Regions from separate parts of the Clostridium sp. genome, predicted to be linked through region 1. Evidence: riboswitches for the same ligand, from Rfam matches in the RefSeq annotation. Region 1 holds a riboswitch; each other region holds the start of a gene.
What was found. A riboswitch is a leader RNA that binds a small molecule or an ion and turns the genes downstream of it on or off. The one in region 1 is predicted to bind S-adenosylmethionine.

Region 1 (3,282 bases):
AACAAAAATTGATGCCTGAAGAGTTCAGCATATCGTATCCAGTGATAGAGAATGCCAGCAACGGAGAAAATATATCCAAAATTAATGAGGCGATTATAGACCAGGTAAGCAGACTTTTTAAAAGCCAGGTGCTTGTGGATGGAGTTACGGATTTTAATCAGGTACTTGGAACTTATGAGGTGCGGTTAAATAAAAGTAATTTACTGAGCATATTATTTGCAATGTATACTTATGTAAACAGAGCTGCCCACGGATTTACAAAATACTCTTCTTTAACGATTGATGCAAAGACAGGGCACATATACAGTTTCAATGAATTGTTCAACCAGAGCACAGACTATGCTGCAGTTTTGAATGAAATAGCATATCGGTATATAAAAGACAACAACATAACTTTAATTAATGAATACAATGGCATTACGAAGGATCAGGAATACTATCTAACTCCAGACAGTCTTGTCATTTACTATCAGGTATATGAGTACACACCTTATTCTTATGGACTGTTTAAAATAGAAATTCCATATGACAAAATCAAAGATATAATCAATCCTTCAGGGCCCATTGCCAGATTGATTTAAAGGGATGGAAAGGCAAAAAAGAATATTGACAAAAGAATATTTACATGTATAATATAACTATAATTTTAATGTTAGTGCTGAGAATTAATTAAAGACATTGAAAAAGGAAAGTAGTTTAAGTATGAATTTCAAGAGAGGAAATTTGATGCTGGAAGATTTCCAAATTTATCTTAGATGAAGTGCCCTTTTGAGTCATGTATCGAAATTATAGTAGACTACATCGGGTTTGCCCGTTACAGCAATGGGGTATAATGATGTACCTGAAAAAAAGAGGGACTTGTAGTCCAAAAAGAGTGGAACCGCGGAGTTTAAGCTTCGTCTCTATGATATAATAGGGACAAGGCTTTTTTTATTTTTAATTTTATATAGATATTCTTATCGAGAGAGGCAGAGGGACTGGCCCGATGATGCCCGGCAACCTGGATTTAATTTCAAGGTGCCAATTCCTACAGGATATACCTGAAAGATGAGAAATAGAAGAAATTTCAAACCTTCTTGCATTCATCTTGCGAGAAGGTTTTTTAAAATGATATTTGTAGGGGGAGTGGTAGCAGTGAATAAGAAGGAACTGCATAATAACAGTATTTCACAAGAAAATCTAGATAAGCTCATATGTATGCTGAGTACGATAAGGTATGGTTCTATAACTTTGGTCGTTCAGGATGGAAAAGTTGTACAGATAGAAAAAAATGAAAAAGTAAGACTGATTTAATAATAAATATAAAAGCTATCTCCTTATACGAGGAATTTTTTAAATTTTTGTATTGACAGAGTTAAGTATATGATGATATAATACAAGAAATATTTAAATAATTTGTATATAATTTAATATGGTCTTATCAAGAGTGGTGGAGGGACTGGCCCTTTGAAGCCCGACAACCGGCATTTATATATGTATCGGTGTCAATTCCTACAGAGTGAAGGTGGTATTCTGGAAGATAAGAAATTTAGTTGTGTAAAAAACTTGTTTTTATAAAAGCTATTTTTCTTATAAGAAAAATAGCTTTTTAATTTAGTCATAGTTACGATAGCTTTTTGAACAGAAGCATAGTTTAAATACAAAGTATGGAATGGGGGAATTTTTATGAATAGCATAGAGAGTAGATTTTTAAATATAATGAGAAATAATTTTTCACAGCAGGATGAACAAGAGGCTTTTATAAGTTGCCCGAAGGTATTTTATAATAGCCTAAGTGATAGAGAAATTAATGCGATGATGCAGCTTTATAGAGTAGCCTATAAAAAAGCAAAATCTGACACAAAAAATAAATTTGACATTTTCTACAATGGCAGCGAATTTTAGCAGATGCTTATTTATAGCTGAATGGTGATAAGTATTCTAATTGATTGACTAGAAAACTAGAGATCAAGTTCTTCATATTGGAGCATATTTGTTTTGTATTTATTATGAAAGCTTGATCTTTTTGTTTTAATTAAAATACATGGAACAAAAGGTATGATTGCTATGCTAAATGATTGCAAATTGTTACAAAACTTAAAAGTGGACGAAAAAAAGATATTTAATTTACTTCAGAAAAATGGAGCCATGAGTAAAAATGAAATCTTACTTAAAGCAAAGATGAAATTAACTACATTGAATCGTATTATGAATCCTCTTGAGAAAAATGGACTTATAGTTGAAAAATGTATAGGAGAATCTACCGGTGGCAGGAAACCTGTATTGTATGATGTGAATATATGCAGATTTTATATTTTATGTATAGACATATCTGAATCATGTATAGACATATCTATAGTTAACCTGAGAATGGAGATTATTCATAAAAAAGTTTTTCAAATTGAATATGGTACTTCTCCGAATGATTTAATAGAAATGATTCAAAAGAGCATAGGAAGTATATATGTAGAATTAAGGCTTGATTTTATTCAGCTTGCTGGAGTAGGACTTGCAGTTGATACAAGAGTATTGCCTGGTGTACCCATAAAAGAAATGCTGGAGAAAAAACTTAAATGCAGTATAGTCAGTGAGAACAGATCCAATTCAGCTGTTGTTGCAGAATATTTATATGGATATGGAAAAATGTTTAGTAATCTGGCTTATTTTAATTGTGGATTGTGCATAAGAGAAGGTACCATTCTACAGGGGAGAGTTTTAAGAACAGCAGGAAATAATGAATACGCTTTTGAACAGATTATTTCCAGAAGCAGAGATTATATTAATTTTAAAAGCATGTGTATTGAAACTAAAAAATATAACTTGATGCCTGAAAAAACGATTATGAATGTTGCAAGAACACTTGGGACAAGTATGAATTCATATGTAAATTTGTTGAATTTGAATTGTATCATACTGGATGGATGTTTGGCAAGTCTGGATTTATTTTATAATACATGTATTAAATATGTTGATGGAAAAGTTGTTTTTAAAAGAAGAGGATACTTCAAAGATGACGTTGTTCCTGTAGGAATTGCAGCGTTGGTATTTGAAAGATTAGTTGAAAATCAAATATAGTTTTGATGTCTGTTTAAATTCAAGCTTCTGTTGCTGAAATCAATAAATTATCAGTTTATACATAATAAAATTCAGTTAAGGTAGGAGAGGTTTCATTGAATAAAAAAGTAGTAAATGATAATATTTTAAAGAGTATTTCAAAGGAAAATTTGAATATGGTATTATGTATGCTAAAGATAATAAAGTATGGTTCAATAACTTTAGTTGTTCAAGATGGGAAAGTGATAC
Region 2 (3,282 bases), 2.2 Mb from region 1:
TGTTATTATACCTGCATCTATGAGAGATTTCATTATCGGATATGCATCTTTCAGGTCAACACTATGGAACTGAATATCCTGCCTCGATGTAAATTTCAACTTTCCTCCTGCATATTTTTTGGCAAGTTCACTTAGACATTGAAATTGCTTTAGGCTTATAACCCCACCTGGTATTCTAGTTCTTACCATGTAAGTTTCCTTTTTTCTCTGTTCATATACTCCCATCGACACTCTGAATGCCTTGAACCTGACTGGATCTATATCTTTTCTTTCATATTGCTCAGACTTGTCTTTTATACTTTCTATTGCCTTATAATTATCCTGACTTATATCTATCATATAAAATACACCTCCCAAAATTTATATTAATAATTAACTGACCTTGTACGCAAGTTTTTCAACAATTTTATCTTTACTTATCTTAAATAAGTTAAATACAGGCTCCTGCTTTTGCAGTGATAAAATCCCATAGAGTATATTAGGGTCAAATGCAAGCCTTTTATCCTCTTCAGAAGGCCTGGATGGAGATTCAGGATGGGAATGGTAGTTTCCTATCACCTCCAATCCTTTTTTTCTAATGGACTTTATAACATTGAACTGTTCTTTTGGATCCATTGAAAAGTGTTCATTACTGTGGTCTATATTGGTCAGAGCATATACCTCTTTTATAAATATATCTGCTCCGGACTTATTTCCAGCAAGATAACCACAGCATTCATCCGGTAATTCTCTTCTTGCCTGCTCTATAATTTTTTCATACTCCAATCTATCTATATAAATCATAATTTATCACCCTTTTAAACTTCCGGTTTTTAGATCACAAGCAGCCTGCTCATAGTCTATAAGATTTTTTATAGTAGGATGCTCGCCACATATTCCACATTTTTTATTTTTACCGACTTTTATTTTTCTGAACTGCATTGTCAGTGCATTGTACGTTAGAAGATATCCAGCAAGATTACCTCCAAGTCCAAGGATATATTTAAGAGCTTCGGTTGCCTGAAGCGATCCTATCACTCCACCCATAACACCAAGTACTCCTGCCTCCCTGCATGTAGGTACTACACCAGCTGGAGGTGGTGATTGAAAAATACATCTGTAGCAAGGAGTCCCATTGTCAGGTATGTAGGTAGTTAGTTGTCCCTGAAATCTTATTATGCCGCCATGCGAAAATGGCTTCTTGGAAAGTACGCAGGCATCATTTATCAAAAATTTGGCTGGAAAATTATCTGTACCGTCTATTATAAAATCATAGTTCTGATCCTCTATTATATCCAAAATATTGTGTGAATCTACAAGTTCATCATAGGTTATTACATTTACATCATGATTTAACTCGTTTATGGTTTCCTTCCCGGATTGCACTTTAGGTTTCCCTACATCTTTCGTCTGATGTATTATCTGTCTTTGAAGATTGGACAAATCAACTACATCTCCATCTACAAGTCCAATAGTTCCTATACCTGCAGCAGCAAGATACATTGCCGCAGGTGCTCCAAGTCCGCCTGTACCTATGATGAGTACTTTTGAATTGAGGAGCTTTTCCTGTCCTTCTACTCCAACTTCAGACAATATTATATGTCTTGAATATCTTTCGATTTGCTCTTCATTAAAATCCAAGAGCTCCACCTCCCATGAAATACAAGAAATCTATCTTATCATTTTCTTTTAATACAGTATCGGAAAATTTATCTCTATCTACAAATTCATCATTCAATTGTACTGAAACCATATCAGGCATTTCAACATTTTCAATTTTCAAAATTTCAGTTACTGTTACTCCATCCTTTATATTCTTGTCTTCTCCATTTACCTTTATATTCATAACGTCCTCCTAAAATATAATTATCTAAATATTTTTCTGCAGGATGATTTTTAATTCCAATCTTTTATAATCTTTTAACTTTTATGGTGAAAAGTCAATTAAGCTAAATTTAATAATATACTACAACTTACAAATTATCATTTCACACCTAAAAAGAACTAATCTGATTATAAAATAAAAAACCTCCTGCTTAAAATTACAAGAAAGTTTTTTTATACACTTTCTCATCTTTCAGGTATGTACCTGCTGGAATTGGCACCGTTGAAAACCATGTTCAGGTTGCCGGGCATCATAGGGCCAGTCCCTCTGCCTCTCTTGATAAGAATCAAATATTCAATTAATTTAAATATTAACATATTAAAATTGATTTTGTCAACAAAATGATCAAGCATTCGAATTATATGTTTATTTTTATTGACTTGCAGTATAAAATATTCTAGTATTTAATCATAAAATACGTGGGAGATGTAGCAATGCAAACTGAATTATTATTGATAAGACACGGTCAAACAGAATGGAATACACTTGGTAAATTTCAGGGATGCTCAGATATAGAGCTTGCACCGGATGGAATAACTCAAGCTGAATATCTTGCCAGGCATCTAAATGGAAATTTTGATTATATTTATTCAAGTCCATTAAAACGTGCCAGAAAAACTGCTGAAATAATTTCAGAAAATACTGGTAAACAGCCTATGATAGCAAATAACTTACGCGAAATCAATTATGGCAAATGGGAAGGACTAACTTCCAGAGAAATTCTTACTAATTACGAAAAAGAATACATAAGGTGGAAAACCGATACCGAAGAAGCACCATTATGCGGTGGAGACTTAAGTCTGAAAAATGCCTGCAAAAGAGCCAGAGGTGTTTTAATGGATATTGTGAACAAAAATAGCCATAAAAAGATCGCAGTAGTAGCCCACGGCGGAATAATAAAAGCCGGATTAGTGGCATTATTTGACTGGGAACTTTCAATGTACCATAAAATTGTACTTTTAAATACCTCTGTGTCCAAAATAATTTTTGATGATAATTTAAGTCCAATGATATATACCATAAATGATACTTCTCATTTGCCAAAATAAGCCTTGATTATTTATAGTATAAAAAGAAGTACACCTATTAGATTAAATGTACTTCTTTTTTATCTAAAATTTTACAAGGCAAAACTACTAAACAATACTTTTATATTTTACTTGTTCTTGTATACTGAATTTGCCAATTGCATCTTCAAGCACCTTGAGTCCATATTCAAGTTGATCATGTGTTATCACAAGCGGTGGAAGAAATCTGATTACATTGCCGAACAATCCGGCATTTAAAAATATAACTCCATGTTTAAAGCAATAATCTACGATATTCTTTACAATTTCTCCATAAGGTTCCTTTGTGCTCCTATCCTTTACAAATTCCAGACCAATCATGGCTCCAAGACCTCTTACGTCTCCTATTAC
Region 3 (3,282 bases), 2.2 Mb from region 1:
GATGTATTACAAGAGATTTGGCATCTGCTACATTTGCAAGCAATGAAAATAATTTAACACTATTTATAAACTTCTTTCCTGCTTCAAGTCCTCCCTTTATTCCAAATGTGAATATAGAACCTGCTCCTTTTGGAAAATATTTTTTTGCCAGATCATGATACGGACTGCTTTCAAGTTCAGGATAGTTTACCCATGAAACCTTTGGATGCTTAGTTAAAAACTCAACTACTTTTCTTGTATTTTCTACATGTCTTTCAACCCTGAGTGAAAGTGATTCCAATCCTAAAAGGAAATAAAATGCACTTTGCGGGCTTAATGTTGCCCCTGTATTTCTAAGAAGCTGAACCCTGGCTTTTAAAGCAAAGGCAATTGGTCCCTGATCTGCGTAAACAAGACCGTTATAACTTTCATCAGGTGTAGTGAAGTCAGGGAATTTTCCACTTGCTGCCCAGTCAAATTTTCCTCCGTCTACTATAACTCCACCAATGGTTGTCCCATGGCCACCAATGAATTTTGTTGCTGAATGTACAACTACATCTGCACCATATTCTATTGGTCTTACAAGATATGGAGTACCAAAAGTATTATCTATTATAAGAGGTATTTTGTTTTCATGTGCTATATTTGCTACAGCTTCTATATCCAATACATTAATCTTTGGATTTCCTAATGTCTCGGCATAAACTGCCTTTGTTCTGTCTGTAATAGCCTTTCTAATATTTTCAGGATCATCAGGATCTACAAACGTTACGTCAATTCCTAATTTCTTTAATGTTACTGAAAACAATTCATATGTGCCCCCATAAAGAGTGCTTGCTGAAACTATATTATCCCCTGAATTTGCCACATTTAGTATTGAATATAATATTGCTGAAAGTCCTGATGAAGTTGCAAGTCCTGCACTTCCACCTTCAAGTGCTGCTACTCTCTGTTCAAATACATCCTGTGTTGGATTCATTATTCTGGCATAAACATTTCCTGGTTTTTTAAGTTGGAAAAAGTCTGCTGCTTCATCTGCATCTTTAAAAACAAAAGACGTAGTCTGATAAATTGGAACAGCTCTTGCTCCCGTTGTTGGGTCTGGTACTTGTCCTGCATGTACCTGTAATGTTTCAAATCCTAATTTTCTCTCTTCACTCATTTTTATCGCTCCTAACATTTATATATTAAAATTTTTTACAATAACAATTTATTACTTTAATTATCTGCAACAGCAATTGCACGTTATCTTCACTATAATCACATCCAATCTAAAATTTAATATTTTATTATGTCATTCCTTTAAAAACTAAAAAAACTTCTTACAGAGAAACTGTAAGAAGTCAAAATTCTTAGTATCTCTCATCTCTCAGGTTTTACCTGCTGGAATTAGCACCGTTGAACAAAATTCATTCAGGTTGCCGGGCATCATAGGGCCAGTCCCTCTGCCTCTCTTGATAAGAAGTTAAATATTCAATTGATTTACATATACTATATAATCTTTTAATAAACTTGTCAATACCTAAAATCGAAAATTTTCATAATTATTTATCATATCAATTCTTTCTTTGTGTCTGCCTCCTTAAAACTTAGCATTATACCATTCATCAAATAACATTACGGCAAGTCCATCTCCAATAACTCTTCCACCCATACATATTACATAGAAACATTGTGCATTTTAGTATATCTCGCTGAAAAAACGTTTTCTACCAAAGCTGCATTTATTCATACAAACCAACTCCTACAAAATAAGCTATTATAACAGATAGAGGTCCTGTTACAACTCTTGAGAATAGAACTGCCGGAACCCCCACTTCCACTGTTTCAGGTTCCGCTTCTGCAAGGCTCAATCCAACAGGTATGAAATCACATCCTACCTGTGCATCTATTGCAAACAATGCTGGAAGTGCAAAATGCGGTGGTATATGTCCTTTGCCTATTTCCGTTCCTACAAGAACTCCCACTACCTGAGCCACAACTGCTCCAGGTCCGAGTATAGGTGAAAGTATGGGCAGTGTACAGATAATTGACACTATGATCAGCCCTACAAGAGAACCTGCTGCCGGTGAGATTGCCTTTGCAATAATATTTCCTATACCTGTCTTGTTTATAATTCCAATTATCATACATACGAAAGCCATGAATGGAAGTATGTTTTTTATTATTGAATCAATCGTCTCTCTTCCTGCTTCATAGAACTTTCCTATTACATCTCCAACACCTTTCCCAAGCCTTACTATAAAATTCTCTTTCTTCTTTGGTGCCGCTTCAACAGCTGCCGCCACACTTTTCTTTGCCTTATCATCAGGAATATTTGTTTTTGCTTTTTCCACTTCTGGAGCTGATGATACCGGTGAATTGCCCTCATGGATGGAAATACAGGATTCATTTACATCAGATACATACAGCTGCTCCGTCATAAATTTTGCAAGAGGACCTGACTGTCCAACAGATTTTACATTTATAGTAAGTATACCTTTTTTTGGATAAACTCCGCATCTTGCAGTACCTCCACAATCTATGACAACTGCAGCTATCTCCGCATCAGGAACTCCAGTAGCAAATCCATTTACCAGTTCTGCATTGGTCATTTGGGCAAGCTTATATGCTACAGGATGCATGTCCTGTCCCGTTACACATACAATTTTATTCCTTTTTCCTTCCGGTTTTATATAGAGAGGTCCTCCCCAGCCACTTCTTCCTTTTTCAACTTTTACTGTATTATACATGATAACCCTCCTATTTTTATGGATTCATACAATTTTATTAATTTCATGCCAGCTCAGCCTTTTCTCTTTCTTTCTTATTGAGAAGGTAGAATGTAATTCTCTCTGTAAGTATGCCCTTGATCAATATAACTATAATGCCGGCTAGAAAATACCTCACTGCAAGTTCACCTACAGGCAGTCCAAGTTTTGTTATTCCCTGTGCTATACCCATGTATACAAACAATTCGGCAGGATTTGCATGCGGAAATAGTCCTGTAATTGCATGGCAGAAAGAAATAGTTGAATCATAATAAGCAGGTTTGTACTTTTCATCTAAAAATTGTCCAAAAGTCTGCGCCATAGGATTTGTCAAAAAGAAAGTAGCTATAATAGGGAATATCGTGTATCTTGTTATGAGATATTTGGATGAAGCTTTTGCCAAATTGTTGACTTTTTCTTCACCTATTATTTTGATGAGAGAGTTGACAGCTGTGATGAGTACAACTAGTGTTGGCAATATTCCGGTAACCATCCCGGTAAAGCTTTTTCCTCCTTCTTGAAACAGTCCTATAAATCCCTGCGCAGCATTTGC

Region 2: another riboswitch for S-adenosylmethionine. It lies ahead of thiS (sulfur carrier protein ThiS); the one in region 1 lies ahead of LKE46_RS05330 (hypothetical protein).
Region 3: another riboswitch for S-adenosylmethionine. It lies ahead of LKE46_RS16400 (O-acetylhomoserine aminocarboxypropyltransferase/cysteine synthase family protein); the one in region 1 lies ahead of LKE46_RS05330 (hypothetical protein).

The regions. Positions count from the first base shown of each region.
Region 1 is NZ_JAKVOI010000001.1:1,060,094-1,063,375, forward strand. Features, by position in the region: gene LKE46_RS05320 (DUF3298 and DUF4163 domain-containing protein) at 1-581, shown strand, start outside; T-box leader at 670-907, shown strand; SAM riboswitch class I at 954-1,054, shown strand; gene LKE46_RS05325 (YezD family protein) at 1,048-1,293, shown strand; SAM riboswitch class I at 1,415-1,526, shown strand; gene LKE46_RS05330 (hypothetical protein) at 1,666-1,884, shown strand; gene LKE46_RS05335 (ROK family transcriptional regulator) at 2,047-3,054, shown strand; gene LKE46_RS05340 (YezD family protein) at 3,150-3,282, shown strand, end outside.
Region 2 is NZ_JAKVOI010000001.1:3,274,368-3,277,649, reverse strand. Features, by position in the region: gene LKE46_RS16335 (sulfurtransferase TusA family protein) at 1-339, opposite strand, end outside; gene LKE46_RS16330 (M67 family metallopeptidase) at 373-783, opposite strand; gene LKE46_RS16325 (HesA/MoeB/ThiF family protein) at 790-1,620, opposite strand; gene thiS (sulfur carrier protein ThiS) at 1,610-1,825, opposite strand; SAM riboswitch class I at 2,047-2,150, opposite strand; gene LKE46_RS16315 (histidine phosphatase family protein) at 2,299-2,913, shown strand; gene gabT (4-aminobutyrate--2-oxoglutarate transaminase) at 3,001-3,282, opposite strand, start outside.
Region 3 is NZ_JAKVOI010000001.1:3,290,186-3,293,467, reverse strand. Features, by position in the region: gene LKE46_RS16400 (O-acetylhomoserine aminocarboxypropyltransferase/cysteine synthase family protein) at 1-1,141, opposite strand, end outside; SAM riboswitch class I at 1,339-1,443, opposite strand; gene srlE (PTS glucitol/sorbitol transporter subunit IIB) at 1,704-2,711, opposite strand; gene srlA (PTS glucitol/sorbitol transporter subunit IIC) at 2,755-3,282, opposite strand, start outside.